Regions from separate parts of the Nocardiopsis sp. NPDC055879 genome, predicted to be linked through region 1. Evidence: predicted binding sites of a transcription regulator. Region 1 holds the regulator's gene; each other region holds the start of a gene.
What was found. The regulator LexA, encoded in region 1, represses DNA repair genes until DNA is damaged. The targets are predictions, from matches to a motif close to TCGAACANNTGTTCGA.

Region 1 (10,260 bases):
GCGATCACCTCGGTGGGGGAGAGCCCGGCGATATCGCCCACACGCTTCTCCTCACCGTCTTCGCCCTCGGGAACGAGGGGGATTCTAGGCCATGTCCCGCGGATACATACCCTGCTGCGCGGCGCCCCAGCGGCACCGTCACTGCGTTCTCATCAGTCGACAGCCAAACCCAGGCGGGCCCCCGCTGTGCGACAGTGCCGAGCTTGCGAGGTGTGCACAGTAGGGGCACTCCATTCTTCGGCCTTGTGCCGGCACCACTGGATGCGCCGCTCGCGACGGGCAGCATCCACGGAACACGCCCTGGGCCATGTCCCGCGAGTACCTACCCGGCCGAGGCCGGGGTGCTTCGGGACCATCGCCGTCAAAGGAGGTCCGTTGGTCACCTCTAGCTCCGGGACCGTCGAAGGACGGAACGAGACCGACTGGGAGGCCCAGGTGCGGGCCGCCCACAAGCGAGGGAACTCCCTGCGCCTGGGCCGCGTCGTCGCCAAGGCGGCCGGGGTCTCCCTCCTGCTGTTCTTCACCCTGTTCCCGGTCTACTTCATGCTGGTCAGCGCGTTCTCCGAAAGCGCCACCTCCGGCGGGGGCGCGCTGCTGCCGACCTCCTTCACCTTCGAGAACTTCAGGTACGTCCTGGTGGAGGCCAACTTCCTCCTGTACCTGCGCAACTCGTTGACGGTCGCCGCGATCACCGTGGCCATCGCCTGCGTCCTCGCGATGCTGGCGGCCGTCGCCGTGGGCCGCTTCCGATTCCGGTTCCGCACGGCCGTGCTGGTCCTGGTGCTCGTGGTGCAGATGGTGCCGCTGGAGGCCCTGGTCATCCCGCTGTTCATCCAGGTGCGGGACCTACAGATGCTCAACACGGTGCTGGGCCTGGCGGTCGCCTACGTCGCGCTGTCGCTGCCCCTGGCGATCTGGATGATGCGCGGATTCGTGGCGGCGGTGCCCAAGGAAGTGGAGGAGGCCGCCTACATCGACGGCGCCTCCTGGCCCCAGATGTTCTGGAAGGTGCTGTTCCCGCTGGTGGCGCCGGGTCTGGTGGCCACCGCCATCTTCTCCTTCATCGTGGCCTGGAACGAGTTCGTTCTGGCGATGACCTTCATGACCCAGAGCGAGAACTACACGGTCGCGGTCGGGTTGCGCCAATTCTTCGGCCAGTACGCCAACGACTGGGGGCACGTCATGGCGGCCTCCACGATCATCACCATCCCGGTGATGGTGTTCTTCATCCTGGTCCAGCGCTGGCTGGTGGCCGGGTTGGTACAGGGCGCCGTCAAGGGTTGAGCGTCGGCGGGACGCTCGCGACGAGGGCCGCCCCCCAGAAGAAGGGGAGCGGCCCTCGAACGCGCGGCGGGATCAGCCCTCTCGCAGCTCACGCTTGAGGATCTTGCCGGTGGAGGTCATCGGCAGTTCGTCCCGGAACTCGATCTGGCGCGGGTACTTGTAGGCGGCCAGCCTCTCCCGGGCGAAGGAGGTCAGCTCCTCGATGGTGGCCTCGGCGCCGTCCTTGAGGATCACGAACGCCTTGACCTCCTCGCCGTGGGTTTCGTGGGGGACACCCACCACGGCGGCCAGGCTGATCGCCTCGTGGGTCATCAGGACCTCCTCGACCTCCCGCGGGTACACGTTGAACCCACCGCGGATGATCATGTCCTTGGACCGGTCGATGATGAAGTAGAAGCCGTCGTCGTCACGGCGGGCGACGTCACCGGTGCGGAACCAGCCGTCCTTGATGACCTCGGCGTTGACCTCGGGGCGGTTGTGGTAACCCTTCATGATCAGGTGGCCGCGGACGGCGATCTCACCCACCGGGTCCTCCTCGCCCTCCTTGACGACCTCGTTCCATTCCGGGTCGATCAGCTTCATCTCCACACCCCACACCGGGCGGCCGATGGAACCGGTCTTCGCACCGGTGTCGGGGTTGTTGAACGAGGCCACGGGAGAGGTCTCGGAGAGGCCGTAACCCTCCTTGATGCCCACCCCGAAGAGTTCGGTGAAGTCCTCCGCGAGCTGGGCCGGCAACGCCGAACCACCCGAGACGGCGTCGACCATGTCGTCCGCGATCCGCTCAAGGTCGTACTCGCCGGCTTCCGCGGACCGGGCGGCGTTGAGCAGACCCCAGTACATGGTGGGCACACCGGCGAAACCGGTGACGCCCTCCTTCCGCATGAGCTTCAGGGCCTGGGCGCCCTCGAAGCGCGGCAGCAACACCATCGTTCCGTGCCGGTACAGGACGGCGTTGAGCATGACCGTCTGACCGAAGATGTGGAACAACGGCAGCACCACCAGGGCCACGTCGCGCCCGTCCGGGTGGGGGTTGACCAGAGCCGAGGAGACCACGGCGTTCATCATCAGGTTGGTGTGGCTCAGCTCGGCACCCTTGGGGCGGCCGGTGGTGCCGCTGGTGTAGATGATGACGGCCGTGTCGTCGCCGTCGCGCTGGACGGTCTCGAAGGTCCCCGGCTGACCGTTCAGGGCCGCCCAGATCGTTTCGGCGCCCTCGATGTCGGACTCGGTGGCACCCGCCGCGGCGGGCATGTCGATGAAGACCTCACAGGCGTCCACCCGGCCGAAGGCCTCGAAGGCGCGCTCACCCAGCGGGAGGTCGGGCGAGCCGGTGAACGAGAACAGGGCCTTGGCCCCGGAGTCCTCCAGGTGGTAGGCGATCTCACGCGGGGTGAGCAGCACGTTCAACGGGACGACCACGGCGCCCGCCTTGAGCGCGCCGAAGTACACGAACGGGAAGTAGGGCAGGTTCGGGCTGGCCAGGGCCACCCGGTCGCCCGGCTCGATCCCACGGGACACGAGCAGGTTCGCGACCTGGTTCGCGATCATGTCGGTGATCGCGTAGTTCAGACGTGTGTCGCCGAAGACCAGACACTCCTTCTCCGGAGCGGAACGAGCACCGTCCTCCAAGAGAGTGGACAGGTTGAACATGGGGGCCTCCCGCGGCATGTCATTGAGGAACAGGTGCGACGAACAGCAGGCATGACCCGCATCGTGTGTTCTGCGCCACTTGAACGGCAGAGTAACAAACCGGGCGGTCGGTGTGGAGGGGCATGGGGTCCGTGAAATCACCGACGCCCGCCTGACGCTCCGTGACGAACCGGATCGCGGTCGCCCGAAAACCGGTCCGCGAAGGGGCCCGCCAGCCGCTAACCTGAATTCGACACACCAGGAAACGGCCAAGGGAACACTCAGCGATGACAGCGGTAGACGGCGACCAGACGACGGGCGACACCTACGACGCCCGCGCCCTCCAGGACAAGTGGCAGGCGCGCTGGGCCGCCGAACTCCCGTTCCGCGCGAACGAGGACCCCGCCGACGAACGTCCCCGCTCCTTCATCGTGGACATGTTCGCCTACCCCTCCGGTGACCTGCACATGGGCCACGCCGAGGCCTACGCCATCGGCGACGTCATCGGCCGCTACCGCCTCCAGCGCGGCGACAACGTCCTGCACCCGGTCGGCTGGGACTCCTTCGGCCTGCCCGCCGAGAACGCCGCCATCAAGAACAACTCCCACCCGGCGAAGTGGACCTACGCCAACATCGAGACGCAGGCCGCCTCGATGGCCCACTACGGCGTGGGCGTGGACTGGTCCCGGCGCATCCACACCAGCGACCCCGAGTACTTCAAGTGGAACCAGTGGCTGTTCACCCGGTTCTTCGACCGGGGTCTGGCCTACCGCAAGGACGGGCTGGTCAACTGGTGCCCCAAGGACCAGACCGTGCTGGCCAACGAGCAGGTCATCCAGGGCAAGTGCGAGCGCTGCGACTCCGACGTCGAGCGCCGTGCCCTGAACCAGTGGTACTTCAAGATCACCGACTACGCCCAGCGGCTGCTGGACGACATGGACCAGCTGGACGACGGCCGCTGGCCGGACGAGATCCTGGCCATGCAGCGCAACTGGATCGGCCGCTCCACCGGTGCCGACGTGCACTTCGAGATCGAGGGCCGCGACGAGCCGGTCACCGTCTACACCACCCGGCCCGACACCCTGTACGGAGCCACCTTCTTCGTGGTGGCCGCCGACGCCGACCTGGCCGAGGAGCTGTGCGCGCCCGAGCGGCGCGAGGCCTTCGAGGCCTACCGCACCGACATCTCCAAGCTCTCCGACATCGAGCGCCAGACCACCGAGCGCCCCAAGACCGGTGTGTTCCTGGGCCGTTACGCCGTCAACCCGGTCAACGGCGAGCGCATGCCCGTCTGGGCCGCCGACTACGTCCTGGCCGGCTACGGTCACGGCGCCATCATGGCGGTGCCCGCCCACGACCAGCGCGACCTGGACTTCGCCAAGGCCTTCGACCTGCCGGTCCGGGTCGTGGTCGAGACCGGCGAGCCCGACCCCGTCGAGACCGGCGTGGCGACCACCGGTGAGGGCGTCCTGCGCGACTCCGGTCCGCTGGACGGCCTGTCCAAGACCGAGGCCATCGGACGCATCATCGAGGTGCTGGCCGAGCGGGGCACCGGCCAGGCCACCGTCAACTTCCGCCTGCGCGACTGGCTGCTGTCCCGCCAGCGCTACTGGGGCACCCCGATCCCGATCATCCACTGCCCCGCCTGTGGCGAGGTCCCGGTCCCGGACGAGCAGCTGCCGGTCACCCTGCCCGAGCTGAAGGGCGCCGAACTCGCGCCCAAGGGCATCTCCCCGCTGGCCGCCGCCAAGGACTGGGTCAACGTGGACTGCCCCTCGTGCGGCGGTGCGGCCGAGCGCGACACCGACACCATGGACACCTTCGTGGACTCGTCCTGGTACCCGTGGCGCTACTGCTCCCCGCGGCTGGACACCGCCCCCTTCGACACCGAGACGGTCAACAAGTGGGGGCCCGTCGACCACTACATCGGCGGCAAGGAACACGCCACCCTGCACCTGCTGTACGCGCGGTTCTTCACCAAGGTCCTGCACGACATGGGCATGCTCGACTTCACCGAGCCCTTCGCCCGCCTGACCAACCAGGGCCAGGTCATCAACCAGGGCCGGGCCATGTCCAAGTCGCTGGGCAACGGAGTCGACCTGGGCCGGGAGATCGACGCGTACGGCGTCGACGCGGTCCGACTGACCATGCTGTTCGCCTCCCCGCCGGAGGAGGACGTCGACTGGGCCGACGTCTCGCCCACCGCCGCGATGAAGTTCCTCAACCGCGCCTACCGCGTCATGCACGAGGCCGGCGCCGCCAGCGAACCCGGCGTGGACTTCACCGAGGGCGACACCGACCTCCGTCGCGCCACCCACCGCTCCATCGACCAGATCACCGCACTGATCGAGGACAAGCGCTTCAACGTGGCCATCGCCCGCTGCATGGAGCTGGTCTCGGCCGCCCGCAAGGCCATCGACTCCGGCCCCGGCGCGGCCGACCCGGCCGTCCGCGAGGCCGCCGAGTTCGTGGCCATCGCCCTGTCCCTGTTCGCTCCCTACGTGGCCGAGGAGGGCTGGGAGAAGCTCGGGCACGTCGGCAGCGTCGCCGTCGGCAACTGGCGCGAGGCCGAACCCGAACTGCTGGTCCAGGAGTCGGTCACCTGCGTGGTGCAGGTGCAGAGCAAAGTCCGCGACAAGCTGTCGGTCTCCCCCGACATCGACCCCGCCGAACTGGAGCGCCTGGCACTGGCCTCGGAGAAGGCCCAAGGCTTCATCGGGGACAAGACGGTCCGCAAGGTCATCGTCCGGGCACCCAAGCTCGTCAACATCGTCGTCGGCTGACACACCCGACGGGGGCGGTGGTCGCGACCGCGGCCCCCGCCCCCTACCGTTGGGCGCAACACACATAGGGAGGCGGTGGCCCGGTGGGCGCTTCGAAGGATGGTCGAGCCCTGCACCGACCGTGGGTGCGGGCGTCGATCATCGCCGCGGGCGCGGTGGTGGTGAGCGCGGCGGCCATCGGTGGCGGCATGTGGGCGACGGCCGACGACCCCGACCTGCCCGGTGGCGACGACACCCACACCGCTGCCCCCACGTGTGCCGCGGTCCCCCAGGACACACTCGCCGAGGTACTGCCCGGGGCCGTCCTGGAGACCGACGACCAAGGTCCCCTGAGCGGCGGGGAGAACACCGTGTGCGTGTGGAGCACCGCGGGGGCCACCGATGGTGACCGGACGATCCTGCGCGTGGACCTGTCGGCCCGCTTCACCGACGCCTCGGCCGAACCCGCCGTCAGTGGCGACGAGGCGGCGGCCCTGGCCCATCAGGCCGTGGTGCCGACCCGGGGCGAACCCGTCGAACTCCCCGGCGCAGCCGGCGCCGAGGTCTGGCGCGGACAGCTCCCCGGCACGGCCGAACTCGCCTTCCACACCACCAACCTGTTCGTACGGGTCACCTACACCGGGGAGTCCGAAGGAGACCCCGTCTCCTTCGAGGACGCCCGGGACACCGCCGTGGACGTGGCCGGACGAATCGGTGAGGCGCTGTGAGCGGTACCTACGAGACCGACCCCGGAGCGCCTCCGCCACAGAGCCGTACCTTCGCGGTCGTCCTCCTCGTCGCGCTCGTGCTGGTGGTGATCGCGTTCACCGGCTGGCTGATCTGGTACCTGCTCCGAGGCGGGGCCGAACACGGCGCCTACGAGGCCGCCCCCGAGTGCGCCATCGGCGAGACCGAGGTCCTGGCCGAGCTCGTTCCCGACCATGAACTGGAGATCGAGGAGACCGTCGGCAGCGCCCAGGACACCTTCGGCACCGGATCGCAGTGCCGTTGGGCCACCCCGCAGGAAGGCGGAACCGCCGTCCCGGCCGCGGCCACGCTCATGCTGGTCGCCGCCCCGGTCGAGGGCGGCGACGAGACCGCCGCCGACACCCTGGAGTCCACCGCGGCGGGCAACGACCCACGACCGATCGACGATCTCGGTGACCAGGCCCTGACCTGGGTGGAGATCGGCGCCTTCGAGGTCGGCTGCACCGGTGTGCGCGTCTCCAACCTCTACCTGGAGTCCTGCTACACCGCCTCCACCGACTACGACGCCGTCGGATCGGTCGATGGGGAGGCGGCCGCGGCCGAATCCGAGCGGCTGGTCAGGTCGATCGTGGCGGAACTCCCCGAGAGCATCGAGGCGGACGAGACCGACTGAGCGGTCTCACCACAGACCCTCGACGAACTCCCGCACCGCCGGGGACACCTCTGGCGAGAACGCCCGGTCGGCGTCCAACGCGGCGGCGCCGGGGGAGTCGTCGTACTCGCGCAGCACGTGGTCGACCCCGGCCAGGTCCACCCGCTCGGCCCCCTCCAGACCACCCATCAGCCGGTCGACCTCGTCCCGGGTGATCTGGGCGTCCTCATCGCCCCAGAGCACCAGGACGGGGGTCCGTTCGGGCAACGCGGCGGCCAGTTCGGGCGGGTCGAAGGCATCGATCCAGGCGAGGAAGTCCTGGTTCTGCGGGGAGAACAGACCCGTGGTGTCGCCCTCGGGCAACTCCTGACCGCCCCGTACCGCGGCGCGCGACGTCCGGGCGTGGGACAGCATCCGCACGGCCTCGGCCTCACTGAGCGCACCCTGCGCCTCGGCGGTCCGGACCTGCTCGGAGACCTGACGGTCGATGACGTCGAGCATGCGCGTCCCCGGCGGAGCCGCCAGAACCAAAGCGGGTTCGGCGCCGTCGAGCACCTCGTGCGCGCGTAGCGCGTACAGCGCGCCTTCGCTGTGGCCCACGACGATCGTGCGCTCGGGGTCGACTTCGGGCTGTTCAACCAACGCCGTGTAAGCGGCGGCCATCTGGGCGTCGAAGACCTCGGGATCGACCGGTTCCTCCAGGGCTTCCCTCACCTCGTCGTCGAAGGTGGCGGGGTCGCCGCTGCCCAACTTGTCGTAGCGAAGGGTCGCCACCCCGGCGTCACCGAGCACCCGGGACAGGTTGAGGTTGGTGTCGGCCTCGGGGCGCCCGGCGCTGTTGCCGTCCCGGTCGGTGGGGCCGCTGCCGGAGATGATGAGCGCGCCCGGCACCCCGTTCTCGGAGCCGCTCTCCCGCGGCGCGGTGAACGTGCCGTCGACGGTGAACCCGCCACCCTCGAAGCTGAGCTCGCGCTCGGCACCGCTCACCCCCGGAGGTTCGGGGCCCTCTTCCTCGGCGGGGCCACAGGCCGAGACGAGCAGGGTGAGGGCGGCGATCACCGAGACCGAGCGGCCACGGCGTCGTACGCGGCCGCGGGCGACGGGGGTGTGGGCAGGAATGGACACGCCCTCAGCGTATCGGCCGTGCCCTCCCGCACCATCCCGGCCGTGCCCTGGTGGGCGTGGCCGGGGCGGTGCGGTCGTCGTTCCCGGCCAGGGTCAGACGCGGCGCATGACCGTGACGACCTTGCCGAGGATGGTCGCGGCGTCGCCGTTGATGGGCTCGTAGGCGTCGTTGCGGGGCATCAGCCACACGTGGCCGTCGTCCCCGCGACGCAGCACCTTGACGGTGGCCTCGTCGTCCAACATGGCCGCGACGATGTCGCCGTTCTCGGCGGTGGGCTGCTGGCGGACCACCACGAGGTCGCCGTCGGTGATGGCGGCGTCGGTCATGGAGTCGCCGACCACGGTCAGCATGAACAGCCGACCCTCGCCGACCAGCTGACGCGGTAGCGCCAGGACGTCCTCGACCGATTCCTCGGCCAGGATCGGGCCACCGGCGGCGATCCGACCGATCAGCGGCACCGCGGCGGCCCGGGTCGCGTCGGCGGTGAGCTCCTCGGGCTTGATGCTCTGCGCGGTGTCGCGGCCGGGGGCGCGCAGTTCGACCGCGCGCGGCCGGTTCTGGTCCCGGTGCAGGTAGCCCTTGCGCTGGAGCACCTTGAGTTGGTGCGCGACGCTGGAAGGGCTGGAAAGACCGACGGCGTTCCCGATCTCTCGGATGGACGGCGGAAAACCGCGCTCGCGCACATAACGCTGGATGCAGTTGAGAACGCTTTGCTGGCGCGCGGTCAGTTTGGGGGCTTCGGGCACGGCACCGCCCGTGTCACCCACGGGCGAAAGAACGGTGGTGTTTCCGGGGTCGACGACCTCGGTGTTGTCCTCCGGCACGGCCGGGCCTCCTCGGCGTTCGGTTCGGTCAGGGCCTGTTCGGGTGGCCGGTGACGGGTCCGTCGTCTCACGAGTGGGCGAGACGGCGAAACCGGTGGGAAATCAAGGTCAAGATTAGTCGTTGCACACGGTGATATCAAACAAGCGTTCGAGCGGCCGAGGACGGCGACTTCGCCTTTTCGGCGGGCCTTTCCGATGACCCTCGGTTAAGTATGTACACGCGTTCCCTCGCCGCTGTCCGTCGAATGCCGAAAACGGCTTTCCCGGTGCTTCGCCCGAGGCGGCCCCGGAGCGTGTCCCCGGAGGTCGCGTGGATGCCGGAAAGCCCGCCGGGCAAGGGATTCCTCACCTGTGGAACGCGCGCCGAACGGGGTCCCCCCGGGTGCGGTCCCCTTATCCTTGGAAGCGACCCCCCGACGTATTCGAGACCTCCTCCCCGGTGGAGGCGGGTCCTGAGCCCCCACTTGAGGAACACGCCTAGGGGCGGGTTGCGACCCGTGCCCCCGGGGTCTAGGTTCGACCACAACATCTGGTGTTACCAATGGGGTATGTGCCTAGAAGTTGTGGTTAGGTAGACTCAAGGGTTGTGGTTCGGGTATAGGGAAGCAGGTGAACCAGGATGCATTGTCCGTTCTGCCGTCATCCGGACACCAGGGTGATCGACAGCAGGTCCACCGACGACGGTTCCGCGATCAGGCGACGCCGCTCCTGCCCGGTCTGTGAGCGACGCTTCACCACACAGGAGACCGTCCTGCTCATGGTCGCCAAGCGCTCCGGGGTCACCGAGCCCTTCAGCCGGAGCAAGATCATCGCCGGGGTGCGCCGGGCCTGCCAGGGGCGGCCCGTCTCCGAGGACGCCCTCGCCAAACTCGGCCAACAGGTCGAGGAGGAGATCCGAGGCCGTGGCGTGGCGGAGGTGCCGGCCAACGAGATCGGACTGGCCATCCTCGTCCCGATGCGCGACCTCGACGAAGTCGCCTACCTGCACTTCGCCAGCGTCTATCGGGGCTTCGAGAGCCTGGCGGACTTCGAAGCGGAGATCGCCAGCCTGCGGACCGATCGTGAGGACGGGACGGAGAAGGACCAGGACTCCGATCCGGCCATGCCCACGGCCGACACCGCCTCATAGCGGGCCCGGGCGTTCACCGAAACCGCCCGAGACCGCAGCGACGGCAAGAACCCGCGCGGTCATAGCCGGTCCGCGCACAGCAGACACTTCGGGGAGCGTCATGACGGAGACCAGCAGCGGTTCGACGAGTCGCAAGGGGAAGA
Region 2 (10,260 bases), on a different contig from region 1:
CGAGGACCTGATTGAGGCGGGTCTGATCCGCAAGTTGAGCCGTTCGGAGACGCTGGACTTCTTCGCCGCCGACATCGCCCGTGGCCGTTCCATCTACCGGCTGCCGTGCGTGCTGGAGGTCCTGGTCCCGGCCGAGGTCTACCCCGAGCCGGTTTTGGCCGAGATCAACGCCTGCCGGGAGAGCCTGGGGGAGGAGCCGCTCACCCCGCACAATCGTCCCCCTTTGAAGCGGATACCGAAGGCCGGGACCCGAGCTCAGAATGGGCTGGGCCCCAGCTCAGATCGAGCTACAGACTCTTTTGATGGCGACTGTTCGGGGAATGGGGTGGGTGGTTCCGTCCGTGGCAGCGAAACCACAGAGGAAGAAAATCGGCAAAGGCGGCAAAAGTCGGAAAACGGACCGCACGGAATCATCGATCGCATTCATGATCGGTTCCTGTCCGATCCGCAAGCCGACCGACAACAGCTCGGCGAAGCGGTGGACCACCTCCTGAGTCAAGGCCTGAGCGTGGGGCAGACGCGAGCCCTACTTTCGGGGCTCGACGGGGTGCGGCGGCCCTTCCCGGCCCTGATGATCCGAATGCGCAGTCTGCAAGCCGCCCACGCGTTCCTGGCCGGAACCCTGGGCAGGGGCATGGACGCTTCGGGGCCCTCGTGGGCGGGACCGCCCACGATTTGGCCGACCACCGGCGAGCCCGAACCCTTCGCCCTACCCGAACGGTTCCTGCTGGACAGCCAGGGCAAGGCCGACCAGACCTGCCCGGTGCACCAGAGCACCCGTAACGAACCCGGTGGCACCTGTGCGATCTGTGGCCGGCGGTGTCGGTCGGTGCCGAACGAACTCATGCACGATCCTCTGCCGGAAACGACCGCTCCATCCGAGGACCGGAGGTCCGCTCCCATCGCACTGAAAGCGGTACCGGAACTCCCCGCCGTCCCCGAGGAAGGGCTGGATCCGGCACTTCGAGCGCTCATCGCCGCCTCCTTGGAGAGGGCGGGCGGATCGGCTCCGCCGCCGCCCTCGGTACCCGACGCCGGCCCATGGAAGACCCTGGGCTCGGGCATCTCGCCCACGAGCCGGACCGTCCTCGACGGACTGCGCACGGAACTCGGCAAGGGGCGCGCCGAGGGCCTGGTCCCGCCACCACGAACGGCCCTGGATCTGACGACTGCGCGGGCGATGTGGGTTGTTCCGGAGTCGTCCGGGACATGATTGGTCCTCCACGATGACACCCGATGTAATCTACGAGGTAAAGGTGCCGGGTCGGTGGCGTCGCACGATCGTCCCCGGACATGCGAAGACCGGGGTGGCCACCTGGACGGTGGGGCCACCCCGGTCGGGTCACACGCTCCCGGTTCGGGTCACTGCGAGGCGAGCGCCCCGGTGATGGAGGTACGCGCCGCCCGGCGAGCGGGCAGCAGGGAGGCGACCAAACCGGCCACGATCGCGATGGCCAAGAACGTGGCCACCTGACCGATGGGGAACCCGAAGACGATGTTGGGCAGGGTCGCGGAGATGGCAGCCCAACCGAATACCACGCCGAGCAGGACACCGATGCCGGCACCGATCAGGCACAGCAGCACCGCCTCGACCCCCAACATGCGGCGCATTTGTGCCTTGTTCAAGCCCAGGGCCCGCAGGATCGCGGACTCGCGGGTGCGCTCCAGCACCGACAGCGCCATGGTGTTGGAGATACCGAACACCGCGATGATGATGGCCAGACCGAGCATCGCCGCGATCGCGTAGAAGGCGATGTCCAACATGTCCTCGAACTGCTGGCGCATCTCGCCCATGGACATGACGTTCAGGGTCGGGTGGTCGTCCACCGCGGAGTAGACGACCTCGCGCAGCTCCGAGGACGACGCGGAGTCACTGCCCCGGATCATGACGCTGGAGTCACCCGTGATCTCGGGAACCACCTGCTCGTAGTCGGCCGGGTCCAGGTTGACGCCGTAGAACATCCCGGTGTCCGCGACCACGGCAGCGATCTCGAACTCGTGTTCGGGATCGCCCAGGGAGATGGTGTCGCCGGCTTCGAGGGATCCTGCCCGCTCCTCGGTGATCAGCACGCTGCCCGGGCCGAAGTCGGTGAGGTCGCCCTTGACCACGTCGACCTCGACCTCCTCGCCCACGGTGGCGCCCACCACGGAGGACACCGGGACGGTTCCGTCGTCGTTGGTGATCCTGTCGTCATCGCTGTCCACGGAGTCGAAGCGATTGGCGAAGACCTGATCGATCTCCGAGCGCGCCGCCAGGTCCGAACGCACCGACTCGGGGATGGTGCTCAGGTCGGTGCCGCCGACCTCCTCGGAGGTCTCCTCCGTGCCTTCCTCCGCTGACTCGCCCCCCAGGTCCAGCATCGGCGAGAGCTGGTAGTCCACGGGGTACTTACCGTCCAACTCCTGGGCGATGCTCTCCTGCATGGTCGCGTTGATCACCGAGTATCCGGTGATGAGGGTGGCGCCCACGGTCAGGGCGATCATGGCGGTGGCGGCGCGGCGCGGGCTGCGGGTGGAGTTGTCCACCGCCAGCCTGCTCGGCACACCGACGTGACGCAACGGGACACCGATCAGACCCACGATGGCGCGCACCAGCAGGGGGCCGAGCACGACCACGCCCAGGAAGGCGACGATGGCGCCGACGGCCACGATCCACATCGCCGAGCTGTCGGGGTCGCCCTGCAGCCCCAGCGCCACGATCCCGCCGGAGACCAGGAACAACAGGATCCCCATGACCGCGCGCAGCTTGCCGGTGCCCTTCTCCATGCCGGCCGCGGTGGCGCTGGTGCTCAGCGCGGCCAACGGGGGCACTCGGGTGGCGCGCATGGCCGGGACCATCGCGGAGAACACGGTGATGGTCACGCCCACGGTCAGACCGATGATCACGGCGGTCGGGCTGATCACGGTGGCGACGTCCATGTCCTCACCCATGAGTGGGCCGACGAAGCGGAACCCCAACATCCCGAGGCCGACTCCGGCCAGTACGCCCAAGGTCGAGGCCACCAGGCCGACCACGAAGGACTCGGTCAGCATGGAACGGAAGACCTGGCCGCGCTTGGCTCCCACGCAGCGCAGCAGGGCCATCTCTCGCTGGCGCTGGGCGACGAGGATCGCGAAGGTGTTGTAGATGACGATGCCCGCGACGAAGACGGCGATGAGCGCGAACAGCATCAGGCCGGTGCGGATCATATCGGCGCTCGCGCCGGCCTGAGCGGCCATCTCATCACCGAACTCGGTGGAGGTCTTCACGTCGGAGCCCTCACCGAGCACCCCGGCCACGGCGGTGGCGAGGTCCTCTTCGGAGGTCCCGTCGGCGGCCAGGGCGTCGATCTCGTGGTAGCCCTCGGCGCCGGTCACCGACGCGAAGGCCTCGGGGGTCAGGATGAAGGCTCCACGGTAGCTCAGCTCGGAGCCCACCCCCACGTCGAGCAGGCCGGTGACGGTGAACTCCTGCTCCTGCTGCTCGGCGTCGAGCACGGTGACCGAATCGCCCACCTCGAAACCGGTCTGGTCACTGATGGTGGTGGCCAGAACCATCTCGTCGTAGCTGTCGGGAAGTTCCCCCTCGGTGATCTCGTAGCGGGTCACCTCTTCCACGGCCATGGCCTCGGGAGGAACATGACTGAAGGCGCGTCCCTCGGCGTCCAGGAGCAGGCCGGGGCCTTGCCGAACTCCGTCGGCATCGGCGACCTCGGGCAGGTCCCGGATCTGGTCGAGCTGTTCTTGGGTGAAGGGCTCCGGATCCTCCCAGGTCCCGTCCTGGGCCTCCAAAGCCTCGGGGACGGCGATGGTGTCGACGCTGGAGGCCGACCCCATCACGGACTTCTCGTAGCTGGCCTTGAGGGTGTCGGCGAAGACCATGGTGCCGGAGATGAACATGACTCCGAGCAGGATGGCCAGGGTGGTGGTGACGTAGCGGGCCTTGTGCATGCGTAGGCCGGCCAGGGTGGTGCGCAACATGGTGGCTCAGGCCTCCAGCTTCAGCAGGCGCTCGGAGACCAGCTCGGCGGTGGGGTCGCTGACCTCGTCCACCAGACGCCCATCGCGCAGGAACACCACACGGTCGGCGTAGGAGGCGGCGACGGGGTCGTGGGTGACCATCACGATGGTCTGGTTCAGATCACGAGCCGAATCGCGCAGGAAGGTGAGGATCTCGGCGCCGGAGCGGGAGTCGAGGTTACCGGTGGGCTCGTCGGCGTAGACCACCTCGGGGGCGTTGAGCAGGGCACGGGCCACGGCCACGCGCTGTTGCTGGCCGCCGGAGAGCTTGGCGGGCAGGTGCCCGAGGCGATCGCGCAGCCCCACCACGTCGACGATGTGGTCGAAACGGGCGGGGTCGACCTTGCGCTTGGCGATCTGGGAGGGCAACAGGATGTTCTGCTCGGCGGTCAGCATCGGCAGCAGGTTGAAGGACTGGAAGATGAACCCGATCCGGTCCCGGCGCAGCAGGGTGAGGTCGCCATCGCGCATGCCGGTGATCTGGGTGCGCCCCAGGTGCACACTGCCGGAGGTCGGAACATCGAGCCCGGCCAGGCAGTGCATGAGGGTGGATTTACCGGACCCGGAGGGGCCCATGATCGCGGTGAAGGCACCGCGGTGGAAGTCGACGTCGACGCCGGCCAGGGCGTGGACCTGGGTGCCGCCGGTGTCGTAGGTCTTGGTCAGGGCCCGGGCCACCACGACCGGAGGGGCCTGGATGGGGGACTGGGGTTGTGCTGACGGCATGCTCACGGCGGGTGACTCCTGGATGGGACGGTGACTGGTCGACTCCGGTAGGGCGGACCTGAACCGGGCGTGTTCATCACGCTAGGTCCGCGAAGGTGCCCGAAACCTCCACCCACAGGCCGAACCGCTTGTCGGCCAAAGGCATGATGCGGGGCGGGTTCGCGACGCCTAAGTGGGGGAGGGCCCCCTACTTTCGTCGGGGGTTCCACCGGGGGCGCGTTCCGGTACGGACCCGGGCCCGGGTCCGTACCGGGGTGTGTGAGGTGGGTGTTCGGCGTGTGGCGGTCCCGTGGGCGTGAATCGGTGGGGGTGGCCGACGGGGAGCCGGGCTCGCTGGTCCCGGGCACTTCGATTTCGATTGTGAATCTACGTCGTCAAGGTGCTGGTTCGGATCTATTCACACCCTTAGAAGTCATGTGACTCAAGTCACGTCAAGACCCTGTCAGGAACACGCGAGCCGTCTCGTTCAAGGGGCACACGAACGGACAGGAGCAAGCTCATGCGACACCGCGTCATCGTCCTCGGGGCCGGCTACGCCGGAGCCGCCGCGACCGGATACCTCGCCCGTCACCTGCACCCCGACGACGTCCACATCACCGTCGTCAACGCCGAATCCGACTTCGTGGAACGAATGCGCCTGCACCAGGTCGCCGCCGGACGACCACCGCGTCGCCGCGGGCTCGCGGACATGTTCGCCGGCACCGGCGTCCACTTGAAGATCGCCCGGGTGACCGCTCTGGCCCCCGAGCGACGGACCGTCACCGTGGTGGGGGAGTCGGGCACCGAGGAACTGGAGTACGACACCCTGCTGTACACACTGGGCAGCACCATCGCCGACCACGGTGTGCCGGGAGTACGCGAACACGCCTTCCACGTCGCCGGACGGCCCGCCGCCGAACGGTTGCGGCAAAGGCTGGACACACTGGAGCCGGGCGGCCGAGTGCTCGTGGTGGGCGGCAACCTCACCGCGGTCGAGGCCGCCACCGAGATCGCCGAAGCCCACCCGCGGCTGCGGGTCGCCCTGGCCACCACCGGCGAGCCGGTCGGTTGGTCGGGCTCCCAGGCCCGAGACCACCTGGCCCGGGCCTTCGCCCGGTTCGGCATCGAGGTGCACGAACACACCACCATCACCAAGGTCGGAGAAGGGGAGGCCATCGCGGCCGATGGCCAGGTGTTCGAGACCGACGTGACCGTGTGGGCGGCCGGGTTCGCCGTCCACCCCATCGCCGCCGACAGCGGACTGGCGGTGGCCGCCGATGGTCGGATCAGCGTCGACCGGCGGATGCGCTCGGTCTCCCACCCCCAGATCCACGCCGCCGGAGACAGCGTCCACGCCATCGACGACCACGGTCGGCCGCTGCCGATGTCCTGCGCCTCGGCCGGATTCACCCGGATGCAGGCCACGTCCGCGATCATCGCCGAGCTGACCGGGACCGAACCCGCGAAGGTCCCGCTGTCCTACCTGGGCAACTGTGTCAGCCTCGGCTCCCGGGACGCGTTCTTCCAGGTGGTCGACGGCCGGGCCCGCCCCAAGACCTGGGCGCTGCGGGGATGGGCGGCCACCAGGGTCAAGTCGGCCGTGCTCCGCACCGTCGCCTGGAGCATGGGTCACCCCACCTTCGGGCTGCCCACACGCAGACGCCGGATCCGGCCGGTGTCCGTCGATACGGGGAAGGTGGTCGCCGACTAACGTGGCCTTCGTGGACACCGTCACCGTTGAACGGTTCGAGGCCAACCGCGACCGGTTGGCCTCCCTCGCCTATCGCCTGCTCGGCTCGGCCGCCGACGCCGAGGACACCGTCCAGGACGCCTACCTGCGTTGGCAGGCCTCCGACCCCGCTCGCATAGAGGTGCCCGAGGCGTGGCTGACCAAGGTGGTCACCAACCTCGCCCTGGACCGGCTCCGGTCCGCGCAGGTCAGGCGGGAACGCGCGGCCGGCGACTGGTTGCCCGAACCCCTGCTGGACGGAGACCCGATGCTGGGCCCGGCCCAGACCGTCGAACAACGCGAGTCGGTGACCCTGGCGGTGTTGCTGCTCATGGAGCGCCTCAGTCCGGTCGAACGCGCCGTCTACGTGCTGCGCGAGGCGTTCTCCTACAGTCACGCGGAGGTCGCCGACATCCTCGACATCACCGAGACCTCCAGTCAGCAGCATGTGCACCGTGCCCGGCGGCGGGTGGCCTCGGAGAGGGTCGCGGGGGAGGCCGACCGTTCGGCTGCGCGGCGCATCGTCGAGGCGTTCGTCGAGGCCGCGTCCTCGGGTAGGACCGAACGGTTGGTGGAGTTGTTGACCGACGACGCCACGGTGGTCAGCGAGGGTGCCGGTGTGGGCGGCAAGCTGATGCGCCGCACGGGTGTGGGACCGATCGCCGCGAACCTGCGGGCCGGTTTCAAACCGACCCCGGCCAAGCGCAGGCTCGTCGGTGGGTCGCCGTCGATCCACGCGGCCGTGGTCAACGGAACGCCCGCCATGGTCGCGGCGCTGGGGGACCGGGTCGTGGGTGTGGTGGCCCTGGGACTGCGGGAGGGCAAGGTCGTGAACCTGGTCGGTGTGTCCTCCCGGGGCCGGTTGGAACGCCTCAACGAACTCTGGCGTCGCGCCGAGCACGACGACCCGCTCATCGAACAGTGGTGACCCGGGTCCTTCGATGGCCGTTCCGCGCCGAGGCCGGTACACGGAGCGCTCACGCGGACGAGTATGCCCCGGTTCGGTCGGTGGGGGCGGGCAGGTCGAGGGGGAGTCGCCCGTCGGTGTCGGTCTCGGCGACGGGGGGCTCTCGGCCGGCGTCGCGGGGTGAGCCCGGGCGGTTCAGGCCGTGGCGGGCGGCGATCTCGCGTACCGCCGAGGTGACGATGCGCCGGTAGGAGGCGCGGGCGTAGGAACCGTTGCCGTACAGCTCCCGATACAGCGGTACCAGGCGCGGGTGTTCGCGTTCGAGCCAGGACCGATACCACTCGCGGGCGCCGGGGCGCAGGTGCAGCACGATCGGGGTCAGGCGTTGGGCTCCGGCCTCGGCGATGGCGGCGACGGTGCGTTCGATCTGCTCGACCGAGTCGGTCAGACCGGGCAGGATCGGCGCCATCAGCACCGAACACTTCAACCCTCGGTCGGCCAGTCGGCGCACCATGTCCAGGCGGGCCCGGGGCGCGGGGGTGCCCGGTTCCACGGTGCGCCAGACCTGTTCGTCGACCGAACCCACCGAGACCGCCAGCCCCACCTCGGTGACGCGGGCGGCCTGCTGGAGCAGGTCGGCGTCGCGCAGGATCAGGGTGCCCTTGGTGAGGATGGAGAAGGGGTTGGCGGCGTCGCGCAGCGCGGAGATGATCTGTGGCATGAGCCGGTAGTGGCCCTCGGCCCGCTGGTAGGGATCGGTGTTGGTGCCCATGGCGATGTGTTCGCCCCGCCAGGAGGAACGAGCCAGTTGGGCGCGCAACAGCTCACCGGCGTTGGTCTTGACCAGGATGCGGGTGTCGAAGTCCCGGCCGCTGTCCAGGTCCAGGTACTCGTGGGTGCGTCGGGCGAAGCAGTACACGCAGGCGTGCGCGCACCCCCGATACGGATTGATGGTCCACCGGAACATGGGGTCGGCGCCGGGGACGCGGTTGATGATGGAGCGGGCCCGGATCTCGATGGCGACCGGTTCGCCGTCCGCGCCCGCCTGGATGGGCGCGGGGGAGGGCGCGGTGAGCCCGGCCCGGCCGCTGCCTCGGGCCGGTGATGTGGTGGGTGCTTCGAACAGTGCGGTCTGTCCTGAGTCGCTGTCTTCTCGCAGGTTCTCCCAGCGCATGCCCTGATTCGAACATGTTTTCGAATGACTGTCCAGTCTTCCGACAGGGCAGGGATTCTCGCGGGGGAGAGGGCGGGCCGTCCACAGGCGCGAGGGGCCGAGGTGGCGCGGGAGGGTTCGCGTGGTGTCCCATTGATATGGGGGAGCCACGGTCTTCGCCCACTTCGCGCTGCCCACACCTCGAACGACCCCCGCCGCCCCACCACCCCGGGCACCTCGGCGGTTCCGCCGACTCCAGGCCCGGCTAGTCCAGGTGACGCGCCAGGTACGCGCTCGTCCAGCGCTGCATCCCACGTCCCTGAGCGTCCTGGAACCCCGGCATGGTCTCCTCGGGGTCGATCAGGATGAGGGTGTGGCCGGCGTCGATGAGTTTGGTCGCCATCGCCGCCGACGTGCGGCGCGCCACCGGCAGTACTTCGTCCACCCGACTCATGTCGAAGATGACCAGGTCGGTGGAGGGCGGGTTGTGGACCAGTTCGTGCACCAGCGCCTCGATGCTGCTCAGCACCATGTCGCCCTGGAGCACGTAGATGGTGGCAGGTTCACCCTCGACCGTCTCCTTTCGGATTTCGCGCAGCGCCGAACGCGCCGGCCGACCCGGTTCCATCAGGTGCAGCCCCAGGTCCTGCGAGAGCTTCTCCATCATCACCACGCCGCGGGCGCTGTTGCCGTGCTCGTCCAGCCGGGGTGAGAACGCCGCCACGCCCACCTGTCCGGGAAGTACCCCGATGATGCCGCCGGCCACGCCGCTCTTGGCGGGGATGCCCACCGAGGTGAGCCAGTCCCCGGCCGCGTCGTACATGCCGCAGGTGGTCATCACGCTCAGCAGGTGCCGGGTGGTCTGGCGGCCGAACAGTGACCGGCCGGTGTTGGGCTGGACTCCGCCGTTGGCCAGGGTCGAGGCCATCAGGGCCAGGTCGCGCACGGTGACCGAGGCCGAACACTGGCGGATGTATCCCTGCACGGCGGCGGCGGGGTCCTTGGACAAGCGTTCCGAGGCGTGCAGCAGGTAGGCCAGACCGAGGTTGCGGTCGCCGGTCGCCAGTTCAGAGGCGGCCAACGACTCGTCGATCACGATCGGCCGTTGGGCGAGTTCGGAGTAGAGCGCGAGCAACCGGTCCACCGCCGGCGCCGGTTCGTCGTGGATGAGCGCGTGGGTGGCGATGGCCCCGGCGTTGATCATCGGGTTGCGCGGTTTGCCGGTCTCGGGGTCCAACGAGAGTTCGTTGAAGGCCTCGCCACTGGGCTCCACACCGACACGGTCGAGGATGTCGTCCAGTCCGCGGTCCTCGATGGCCAGCGCGTAGGCGAACGGTTTGGACATCGACTGGATGCTGAACTCATGGTCGGCCTCTCCGCTCGCGTACACGGTGCCGTTGACCGTGCACAGGGCCACCGCCACGCGCTCGGGGTCGGCGGCGGCGAGTTCGGGGATGTAGTCGGCCGGGGCCCCGGAATCGACGTGGGCGGTCTGGGCGATGATGTCGTCCAGGTAGTCCATGATCGGTGAGCGCATCGGGTTCCCCTCGTGGACGCTGTGCCGTGGAGGCACCCTTGGCCGACTAACCCCACGGTAACCACGATCGTGCCCGCGCCCGGGCCGACATGCGCGCACACCCCTTCGGCGCAGCGGCGGCGGTACGGTCGAGGCGAGGAGGCGCCGGCGATGGACGACTACCGGGCATGGCGCGGTCCCCGCACGGGGGCGACGCTGTGGCGGGTTCGGACCGGCTCCGGCGAGGTGCG
Region 3 (10,260 bases), 130 kb from region 1:
GCCGTGATCGTGCCCGAGGCCTCCATGCCCGGAACGAACGGCAGGTCCACCTTGTAGACGCCGCCGCGCTGGTAGACGTCGATGAAGTTGACGCCCCGGGCGGCCACGTCCAGGAGCACCTGGCCCGGGCCGGGGGTCGGGTCGTCGATCTCCTGTGTGCGTAGGACCTCGGGTCCGCCGAACTCCTCCATCACGATGGCGCGCATGTCGTCTCGTCCTCCCTGTCGCGATGACCTCCGAGGGCCACCGGATCACCCTGGTCGTCGTGGCCTCGACGCTAACGCGCCCGCCCTCGGGAGGGAACGCCCGCTTCGGAGCCGGGTGGGACCGAGGATGGATTCCCTACTCGGTGTCGACGCGGTGTAGCGCGAAGTCCGTGTACGCCACGGCGATCTGTTCGTTGCCGGAGGCGGCCCGTTGGATCAGACCGACCTGGCGTCGCTCGTCGTCGTCGAGGTCGGAGCTGTCCGGCAGCGGTTGTTCGTCCACGGTGCTCAGCGCGAGTTCGTCGTTGATCCACATGCTCAGGTCCATGTACGGGTCCTCGCCCTCCTCGGTCACGTACTCGCAGGAGAACTTGAGGTTGTTGGTGACCAGGTCACCCAGGTTCGTGTCGTAGGGAAGACCGTCGACCTCGCTCTCCTCGTCGAACAGGTCGTAGGTGGAGAACCCCTCGATCTCGGTGGTGGAGGCGAGCGCGGTGCTGCCGCTCTCCTCGGTCACCCGACGGATCTGCGCCTCGCCGCCGTCCAGGCGGACCTGTGCCTCGTACATGGTGCCCTCCTCATCCTCCTGTCCCCAGCAGTAGGCGCCCGTGGTCGCCTCGCCCGGACCGGAGAGGGGCGCCATGGTGGTGCTGATGAGGACCTGCGGGGGCGTCTCCCCGACGGAGGGGACGCGCGCGCCTTGGCCCTCCTTGAACGACGAGTCGATCGAGACCACCATGGCGTTCTGTTGGTCCCAGTACCCGATGCTGTTCAGGTCGGGGTATTGCTGGTCGAAATGGGTGGAACTCGGCCAGTCGGGGTCCGTGGCGAAGTCGGTGGTGTAGATGCTCGTGACGTTCTCCGGAGGGGCGTCCGATCCGGAGAACAGCGCGAAGCCGCCGATGGTGGCGACCAACACCAGCGCGACCGCACCACCGCCGATGAGCATGAGCTTGCGCCGGCCGCCACCGGAGGCGCCGTTCACCGGCTGTCCGGGGCCGTTCGGGACGCCGGGACCACCGGGGCCGTTCGGGCCGCTGTGCATCCCGTACGCGGCTTGACCGTACGGGGGCGCTTGCCCGTGCCACCCGACCTGTCCCTGGCCGTGCTGGGGGCCGGACTGCGGGTGGGCACCGTGACCTCCCATGGGGCCTTGCCGGTGCCCTTGCGGGTGGAAGGCCTGGGTTCCGGGCGCACCGGGGACGCCCGGCTGCCCTTGGGGACCGGAGGGGCCCTGGAACCCGGGCTGCCCCGGGGCGCCCGGCCCGCCCTGGTGCGCCTGTCGGGTGTGCGGCGGGACCGGACCGCCGATGGGCGGGGCGACGCCCCCATTGGGCGTCTGCCCTTGGCCGGGGCCCTGAAGGTGTTCGGTCGGCACCTGGTCCGTGGGAGCGGCACCCGTCCGCCGCGGACCGGATTCCTCCGGCGGTGGCGTGCCCGCCACCGGAGCGCTACTCGGTGGTGCCCAGGAGGTACTGATGGTCCGTCGTACCTCCGACTCCTCCGGGTCCTCCTGACCGGTCAGCTTGGCCAGCAGTTGCTGGGAGGAGGGACGGTTGGCGGGGTTCTTGTCCAGCGCGCCCCCGACCAGGTCCAGCAGGCTCGGATCCAACCCGTCCAGCTTGGGTTCGGCCGAGGAGATGTTGTGCAGCACCGCGGGCACCGTCGCCGCGTCGAAGGGCGCGTCCCCGATGCCGGCGAACGCCACCAGGCAACCCCAGGCGAAGATGTCCGCGGCCGGTGTGGCCTGCTCTCCCAGGATCAGCTCCGGCGCCATGTAGGAAGGGGTGCCCATGAGCTGACTGGAACGGGTGATGCCGCCGCCGGCGTCGTCCATGGCGCGGGCGATGCCGAAGTCGATCACCTTCGGCCCCACAGTGGACAGCAGAACGTTGGCGGGTTTGAGGTCGCGGTGGATCACCCCGGAGCCATGGATGGCGGTCAACGCCGCGGCCACGCCCATCGCCAGACCCTCAAGGGTGCCGCCGTGCATCGGCCCCTGCGCGCGCACAGCCTCGTCCAGGTTCGGGCCGGCCACGTACTCCGAAACGATGAACAGCGGCTCGCTCTCCAACCGGGCGTCGATGACCCCGGCCGTGGAGAAACGGGCCACCCGCCTGGCGGCGTCCACCTCTCGGGCGAACCGTTTCCGGAAGGACTCGTCGTCGGCCAGGTCCGGGTGGATGAGCTTGACGGCGACGGAGCGGCCGCCGGGATCCTCGGCGAGGTAGACGGTGCCCATGCCGCCGCGTCCGAGCCGACTGACGATGCGGTAACCGTCGAGTTCGCGCGGGTCGCCCGCGCGCAGGGGTTTGCCGCTTGAGTGGCCGTTGGACGTCACAGTCGAGGGTCCTCACAAATCGTGTGATAAGCGCCTATCAGCGTACCGACGCCGGTACCGGAGCGCGTTTCGGAGGGGTGTGATCCCACTGGAGACGAAACGGTTCTGTCGGTGGTGGTCGTCAAAGCGCGGGAACCGCCACGGTCACTCGTCGAGGATCCGCTCCACCCGGAAGTTCTCGTACAGCACCCGGAACGGGGACGTGCTCTGACCGCGGTGGTACTGCACGGCCTGGCGCTGGACGTATTGGTGGTCGGCGTAGTCGTCCGGGTAGGGCTCCTCGTCCACCGCGCTCACCGCGAGTCCGTCGTTGACCCACATTCGGATCTCGGCGGTCGGAACCTCACCCTCGTCGCCCGGGGTGAACTCACAGGCGAGCTTGATGTTGTTGCTCACCGGCTCCGGTTCCTCCCCACGGGACGTGGCCTGATCCGCTCCGTCGGTGGGGACCGCGGGATAGGGGCGGAACTCCGAGACCTCGCCCTTGGCCAGTTCCTCGGGATCCCAGGAGTCGTCGGCCAGGGTGCCCGAGATCTTGTCGATCACGGCCTCCGCGCCGTCCGCCCGCAACCAGGCACGATAGGTCGCCGTGTAGTCCTGGTCCGGGTGGTCGGGGTAACCGTCGGTGTCGTCCTCGTCCAGTTCGGCGTCGGTCGGGTGCAGGTCGCGGATGCACCGGAGTCCGACGGTGAGGTAGTCGTAGCCCTCCAGCACCTGGACGTCGCTGGTGACCAGGAGTCGTTCGGTGGTGTTCACGCCCTGGGCGGAGGGGGCCATCCAGTTGCGTCCGACGCTCGGATCCATCTCCGCGTTGGGGTCCATCGCCATCACGATCCCCTCGCCCGGCGCGTAGCCGCTGTCGTAAGGGCCGTCGTCCTCGTCGTAGATGGAGTCGCCCCACCCGGGGTCGGTGGCGAAGTCGGAGCCGTACAGGGTGGTGAGGTCCTCCGGGGGCGCGTCGTTCCCCGCCGCCAAGGCGAAGGAGAGACCGGCGATCAGGACCACGGCGCCCGTCCCGGCCCCGGCTCCGAGGAGGAGCCCGCGTCGGCGTGTGGGGGGTCCGCCGGCGCCCTGTGCGGTCTGGGTCGGGGGTGTGGCCGTGACCGGGGGCGGCGTCCACGTGGCGCTGATGGTGCGACCGGCCTCCTCCTCCGAGACGCCGGGCCGTCCCACGAGCCGATCCAGGATCGCCTGGGCGGTGGGCCGATTCGCGGGGTTCTTGTCGAGGGCTTGGCGCACCAGGACCGTCAGGGCGGGGTCCAGCCCGTCGAGCCGGGGCGCGGCCGTGGTGACGTTGTGCAGGACCGCCGGGACCGTCGCCGCGTGGAAGGGCGTCCTGCCGGTGCCGGCGAACGCCACCAGGCATCCCCAGGCGAACACGTCCGCGGCGGGGGTGGCCGGGTGACCGTGCAGGAGTTCGGGCGCGATGTAGGAGGGCGTGCCCATGAGCCGGCTGGAACGGGTGATGCCGCCGCCGTCGTCGTCCAGGGCGCGGGCGATGCCGAAGTCGATCACCTTCGGTCCGACGGGGGAGAGCAGCACGTTCGCGGGTTTGAGGTCGCGGTGGACCACACCCGAGCGGTGAATGGCGGTGAGCGCCGCCGCCACGCCCATGGCCAGTCCTTCGAGGTCACCGCCGCGGAGGGGACCGCGTTCGCGCACGGCCCGGGACAGGTCCGGGCCCGGGACGAACTCGGAGACGACGAACAGGGGGTCGCCCTCCAGGCGGGCGTCGATGACCCCGGCGGTGGAGAAGCGGGCCACACGGCGTGCGGTCTCGACCTCGCGGGCGAAGCGTCGCCGGAACGAGGGGTTCTCGGCCAGGTCGGGGTGGACGACCTTGAGCGCGACCTGTCGCCGGGAGTGGTCCTCGGCCAGGTACACGGTGCCCATGCCGCCGCGTCCCAGCCGGCGCGACAGGCGGTATCCGTCGATCTCCGTGGGGTCTCCGGAATGGGGGGTGGCGGGGCCGTCGTGCCCGTTGAACATGTGGGATGCCTCGTGGGGGTCGTGGGGGGCGCCGAGTGCCACGGTGCTCGCGGGTCCGTGGCTCGGGGGCTTCTCGGTCCCACGGATGGTTTCACAGGTGGTGATGTCGTCGAGGCGGAAACAGTTCCACGGCGGCCTTCCCTTCGCTAGTATTCGATCACACGTTCGAATGCCTGCTCGTACTTCCCCGCGTGCGGGCACCCCGGCGGTGCGCCCTGGCACCGCCGGACGCCAAACGAGGAGTCGGTCGATGCTTGGGGGAACGGTTGTGGGGCGGTACTACGGAGCGGACGTCACGGTCGTGGAGGAGGACGGCAGGCCCACCCGCTTCGTGTGGGACGGGCGGGTCTACGGGGTGCGCAGGATCATCGACCAGTGGGTGACCCTGCGCCGTGACTGGACACCGGGTGAGAGCTCCCAGGTACCCGAATGTCGGCACTGGAGGGTCGAGGCCGGATCGTCCTACTCCCAGGGGGTGTACGAACTCCGGCACGACACCACCACCGGTGAGTGGCTGCTCTCCCGGGTGTGGGGATGATCCGGGGGAGAACAGGGGACGGCCGGGTCGGTGCTACCACCGACCCGGCCGTCCTCGTCTACGGGGTCGTCTCCAGGTCCGTCGGCAGGAGACTGTAGACGGCCAGGTCGGTGCGGCCCTCGTTCAACGGCATCGCGTTGCGCTCCACGCCCTCGTGGACGAATCCGGTGGACTCGGCCACCCGGCGAGATGCGGTGTTGCCCACCGCTGCCTTGATCTCGATCCGTTGGAAGCCCTGTTCGATCGCCCAGCGGGACACCGCCACGACCGCCTCGGCGGCGTAGCCATGGCCCCGCCCCCAAGGCGAGATCCAGTAGCCGACCTCGGTGACCTTCGCGGGCCACTCGGTGCGCAGCAGGGCCGCCGAACCGACGAACCGGCCGCCCTCGCGCTCCAACAGGGCCCAGTGCTGGCCGTCGCCGGACGTACGAATGCCCGGCGCCAGACGCAGACAGAAGTCCTCCGCGTTCTCCCGGGTGTAGGGCTCGCCCGGGGACGGTAGCGGAACCCACCGCTGGAGGTCGGGGTCCACGCACGAGGCGTACACGTCGTCGATGTCGCGTTCGAGTACCGATCGCAGTCGGAGCCGCTCGGTCTCCAGGATGACCGCGGGCATGATCGGCGTGCTCTGAACGGTGGTCATGGTGGAGTCGGACCCTCTTTCCTCGAATCGCGCCGCGCACCCACGGCGTGGCGGCAGCGCTCACGATAGCCGCGCCGGCCAGGGTCGCCGCAACCGGATATCGAGGTGGTCACCGTCGTGACCTGCAAAAAGAGGCCTTCGCCACAGGGGTGCTAGAGCAGGCCACGGGCCACCCGCTCTCGGATGGCGGAGTCGAACACGTCGGCGAAGGCGTTGCCGGGGCACTCGGTGTCCAGCCAGTCCCGGTGCCGGGCCACCGCCTCCTGCGGGGTGACCGCGCCGGTGTCCGGGTTCACGTACTCGATCTCCCGAGCCGGGTCCACGCCGGTCAGCGCGCACAGCACCCGCAGCACCGTCACCAGTGAGTCCTGGGCGGCGCGGGTGGGCACCTCGTGGGTGAAGTCGCCGAGCAGGCACACCCCGATGTTGGCGTGGTTGAAGCCCGCCGCGTGGCCGGCCGTCACCGAACGGGCGCGGCCGGGCAGCGGCACCCCGGAGAAGACCGGGATCCGGTCCTCGCCCGAGTGCCGACCCTCGTAGACCACGCCGTCGGGGTCGATGAGCAGGTGGTAGCCGATGTCGCCCCAAGCCTGCTCGGCCGCGTGGAGTCGATACACCGCGCGCACGTCGGCGGCGTGGTCGTCGGTGGTCGCCATGGCCGTGTGGTGCACGGTCAGCGCCTGGACCCGATGGAACTCGGCCGGCCAGAGGTCGTCGCCGTCCTCGTCGAAGCGCAGGGACTCGTCCGCGCCCCAGCCCGCCCGCGTGCGCACCGGCAACAGGGAGGTGCCCGACAACGATCGGTACTCACCGCCCTCGGCGGAGAGCGTGGTCCGCTCCGGTCCACCGAAGGTGAGCGGTTCGCCGTCGCGGACGTTCACCGCGGTCAGGTCGGAACCGTCGGCGCCGCGTACCTGGTAGCCGATCGCGCCTTCCGGGGCGCGCACCATCGCGGTGGAGGCCGGGTCGAGGTGGTCCGGTCCTTCGGTGTGGAAGTGCAGCTCCCGCCAGGAGCCCCACCCGTCGGGGAGCTCGAAGCGCACCGAGGCGCCGGAGGCCCGATCGGGCGACCTGGAGACGGAGACCAGGTCGAACCGGCGGTCGGGGCGTACAGGGGAGCCGGTGGAGGTGGTGGTCTCGGTGAGTACCCGGGGGACGGCCCGGGTGTCGGAGCCCTGCGCCGAAGCGGCCGTGGGCGTGAGCAGCACGGGGGCCAAGGAGCCGAGGCCCGCCGCCGTGGCGGTGGTCAGGAAGGTACGCCGTCGCATGTGTGTCCGTTCTGTTCGCCGACTGTGTTCATCGCGGGGCAGGGCGTCAGGGGACGGGGACCGCAACAGCCTGCCACATGCCTGTGACATACGGCACGTGGGCGCGTCCTCGAAGTCCGAAGCGCTCGGACGCGGGGACCACACTGGAACCACTGGTCACATCGGAAACAAGGATGGGTGGGGTGTTGGAACGGACCGGAGAGGACCGAGACGGCGAGCACATGGACGACGATCACCACGACCTGCGCCACCACGGCGACGCGGAGGTGGGACCGGGACTACTCGACCTGGCCGTCAACGTCCGCGGGCGCACCCCGCCGGACCGGGTGCTCCGTCGGATCACCGACTCGCTCACCGACCTCGGCTCCTACCCCGACCCCGAACGGGCCCGCGTGGCCGTGGCCCGGCGGCATCGACGCGACCCCCGTCAGGTCCTGCCGACGGCCGGCGCGGCGGAGGCGTTCGTGCTCGTCGCCCGGGCGCTGAACCCCCGAAGGGCCGTCGTGATCCACCCCCAGTTCACCGAACCCGAGGCCGCCCTGCGCGCCGCCGGCCACGGGGTGGACCGGGTCCTGCTGCCGGCACCCGACTTCCTCCTGGACCCCGGGTCGGTCCCCGAGGACGCCGACCTCGTCGTGGTCGGCAACCCCACCAACCCGACCTCGGTCCTGCACCCCGCCGCGTCGATCGCGGCACTCGCCCGACCGGGGCGGATCCTGGTGGTGGACGAGGCCTTCGCGGACTGCGTCCCGGGCGAACCGGAGTCCCTGGCCCACCGCACGGACCTGCCCGGCCTCGTGGTGGTCCGCAGCCTCACCAAGACCTGGTCCCTGGCCGGGTTGCGGGCCGGCTACCTGCTCGCCGCACCGGACCTGGTCGCCCGACTGGCCGAGGCACAACCCTTATGGTCGGTCTCCACCCCGGCCCTGGCCGCCATGGAGGAGTGCGTCACGCCCCAGGCCCTCGCCGAGACGGAGCACTGGGCTCGGGGCCTGGCCGAGGAACGTCGCGCGCTCACCGAAGACCTGACGAACCACGGACTCACCGTCGTCCCTCGCGCGAGAGCATCTTTTCTGCTGGTCAAGGCGGTGGACGGGGAATCGTTGCGGCTTCGTTTGCGTGCGGAGGGCATCGCGGTCCGACGCGGCGACACCTTCCCTGGACTGGGGCCGGAGTGGTTCCGTGTGGCGGTGCGGGACTCCGGTACACGGCACGCGCTGACGCGGACTCTGGCACAGTTGATGGTGACTTGAGGGCCCGGCGGTGTGCCGGGAACGGGTTGCCCGGGGTCGGAGGGACCCCCACTGAGCGGCGCGAACGCCGCGGACTACGCTGGTTCGGATCCATCTCGGACCGGGCCCGAACGGGCAGCCCACGGACCTCTGCCTTCGGGGAGCGACCATGACCAACGATGACCGCGAGGAAGCCCGTCACACGGAGGGCGATCCCTCCGAACCACGGCGCGGCAAGCCCTCGCCGGGCCTCGGCCCGCGCCTGGGAGGTCTGCTCGACGGGCTGCCGGAGAGCGGCAAGGGCGCCCAGGGCGCCCCCGGCGCACCGGCCCCGCAAGGGGAGGAGCCGCGGTCCGTGCCGGGCAACCCCTTCCGCAGACCCCTGCGGGAACCCGCGGCGCCCAGTCGGCAGGTGCGCCCGGCGACCCCGCCCGCACCGGCCGCTCCACCCGCACCTCCCAGGAACGTGACACCGGAACCCGAGCCCGCTCCGGAACCGGAACCCGAGGCCGCGCCGGAACCCGAGGCCGAACCCGTGTCCACACGGGCGCCGGGCACCGCCCGCGATCCTCGACCGAACGTCATCCCCTTCCGCGGCGGCCCCCACCCGGCGGCACGGCCACAGGAGCCCCCCGCACCCGGGTCCGACTCCCCGCGAGAAGGAATCGCACAGGAACCACCCCCCGCGCAGGGTTCCACCGAACCCGACACAGCCACGAACCCCGGCCACGTGGACCAGGTCCCCGCGGCCGCCGAACCAGCGGAGCAGAGCGACACCGTGCACGCACACGAAGCAGCGGCCTCCTTCCCGGAGCCGCAGCACACCGGGCCACCCCGGGTGGGAGAGCCGGCCGGCGACGTCCGCGGCCGGCCCGTTCCGGCCCCCGAAACGCCCGCCGACGACGCCTGGCGGCACACCGGCCACGACTTCGACGACGCCGAACGCGCCGCCGTCTACCGTGCCATCCGCGAACGTCGCGACGTCCGAGCGGGTTTCCGGCCCGACCCGATCCCCGCCGACGTGCTCACCCGCGTCCTGGAGGCCGCCCACCAGGCGCCCAGCATCGGGCACACCCAGCCCTGGGACTTCCTGGTCATCGACGACACGGAACTGCGCGCACGGGTCCGCGACCTCGCCGAGCAGGAACGGGACTCCCACTCCGGGGACCGTCCCGGCGCTCGCGCCCACGCCTTCTCCGGTCTCAAGGTCGAGGCGATCCTGGACAGCCCGCTCAACATCGCGGTGACGGTCGACCCGACCCGGGGCGCGCAGGCGCCCGGACGCCACGCCAAGCCCGCCTCCTACGCGGCCGCGCTCGCCGTCGAGAACCTGTGGCTGGCCGCCCGCGCCGAGGGACTGGGCGTAGGTTGGGTCGGGATCACCGACGAGCGCGGTGTCGCCGACGTGCTCGCCCTGCCCTCCCATCTGGAGGTCGTCGCCTACCTGTGCGTCGGCTACGTCGACGAGTTCCCCACCGAACCCGAGCTCGGCCTCAGCGGCTGGGTGAAGGGACGGCCCCTGTCTTGGGCGGTGCACCGTGACCGCTACGGTCGCCGCGGTCTGCCCGGCCAGGAGCCCACCACCCTCCTGGAGGAGACCATCACCGCCATCGGAGCGCTGAACGCCCGCGCCGTGGAGGAGGCCAGAGACCGCCAGGCCAGGATGACCAAGCCGCTGGGGTCCCTCGGCGTGCTGGAGGACGTTTCGGTGCAGCTCGCCGGGTTGGCGGGGGAGTGCCCTCCGCCCATCCCCGAACCGGCCGCCGTCGCGGTGTTCGCCGGTGACCATGGTGTGTACGCCCAGGGGGTGACCGCCTGGCCGCAGGAGGTCACCGCGCAGATGGTGCAGAACTTCATCGACGGCGGTGCCGTGGTCAACGCCTTCGCCGAGCAGGTGGGCGCCGAGGTGACCGTAGTGGACGTGGGCGTGGTCGGCGACCTGCCCTCGGCCGCCGGTCTGCTGCCCCGCAAGGTCGCGCGGGGGACCGCCGACTTCACCCAGGGGCCGGCGATGAGCCGCGAGCAGGCGCTACAGGCCCTGGA

Region 2: ACWGKS_RS08585 (Rv2578c family radical SAM protein) is a predicted target of LexA. The motif match lies at 8,523-8,538, and genes of this name have one in related genera.
Region 3: ACWGKS_RS12050 (DUF6504 family protein) is a predicted target of LexA. The motif match lies at 4,690-4,705, and genes of this name have one in related genera.

What each region holds. Positions count from the first base shown of each region.
Region 1 covers NZ_JBSHCT010000008.1:129,114-139,373, reverse strand. Annotated here, with positions in the region: gene ACWGKS_RS11490 (hypothetical protein) at 1-41, opposite strand, end outside; gene ACWGKS_RS11485 (carbohydrate ABC transporter permease) at 544-1,284, shown strand; gene ACWGKS_RS11480 (long-chain-fatty-acid--CoA ligase) at 1,357-2,937, opposite strand; gene leuS (leucine--tRNA ligase) at 3,204-5,699, shown strand; gene ACWGKS_RS11470 (hypothetical protein) at 5,783-6,406, shown strand; gene ACWGKS_RS11465 (hypothetical protein) at 6,403-7,059, shown strand; gene ACWGKS_RS11460 (alpha/beta hydrolase family protein) at 7,066-8,163, opposite strand; gene lexA (transcriptional repressor LexA) at 8,257-8,931, opposite strand; gene nrdR (transcriptional regulator NrdR) at 9,608-10,117, shown strand; gene ACWGKS_RS11445 (vitamin B12-dependent ribonucleotide reductase) at 10,218-10,260, shown strand, end outside.
Region 2 covers NZ_JBSHCT010000006.1:65,633-75,892, reverse strand. Annotated here, with positions in the region: gene ACWGKS_RS08610 (hypothetical protein) at 1-1,213, shown strand, start outside; gene ACWGKS_RS08605 (ABC transporter permease) at 1,363-3,960, opposite strand; gene ACWGKS_RS08600 (ABC transporter ATP-binding protein) at 3,967-4,725, opposite strand; gene ACWGKS_RS08595 (NAD(P)/FAD-dependent oxidoreductase) at 5,225-6,415, shown strand; gene ACWGKS_RS08590 (sigma-70 family RNA polymerase sigma factor) at 6,426-7,361, shown strand; gene ACWGKS_RS08585 (Rv2578c family radical SAM protein) at 7,411-8,514, opposite strand; gene glsA (glutaminase A) at 8,759-10,030, opposite strand; gene ACWGKS_RS08575 (helix-turn-helix domain-containing protein) at 10,181-10,260, shown strand, end outside.
Region 3 covers NZ_JBSHCT010000008.1:261,092-271,351, reverse strand. Annotated here, with positions in the region: gene ACWGKS_RS12065 (quinone oxidoreductase family protein) at 1-206, opposite strand, end outside; gene ACWGKS_RS12060 (serine/threonine-protein kinase) at 343-2,547, opposite strand; gene ACWGKS_RS12055 (serine/threonine-protein kinase) at 2,692-4,536, opposite strand; gene ACWGKS_RS12050 (DUF6504 family protein) at 4,787-5,074, shown strand; gene ACWGKS_RS12045 (GNAT family N-acetyltransferase) at 5,133-5,717, opposite strand; gene ACWGKS_RS12040 (peptidoglycan recognition protein family protein) at 5,870-6,985, opposite strand; gene cobC (Rv2231c family pyridoxal phosphate-dependent protein CobC) at 7,207-8,238, shown strand; gene cobT (nicotinate-nucleotide--dimethylbenzimidazole phosphoribosyltransferase) at 8,387-10,260, shown strand, end outside.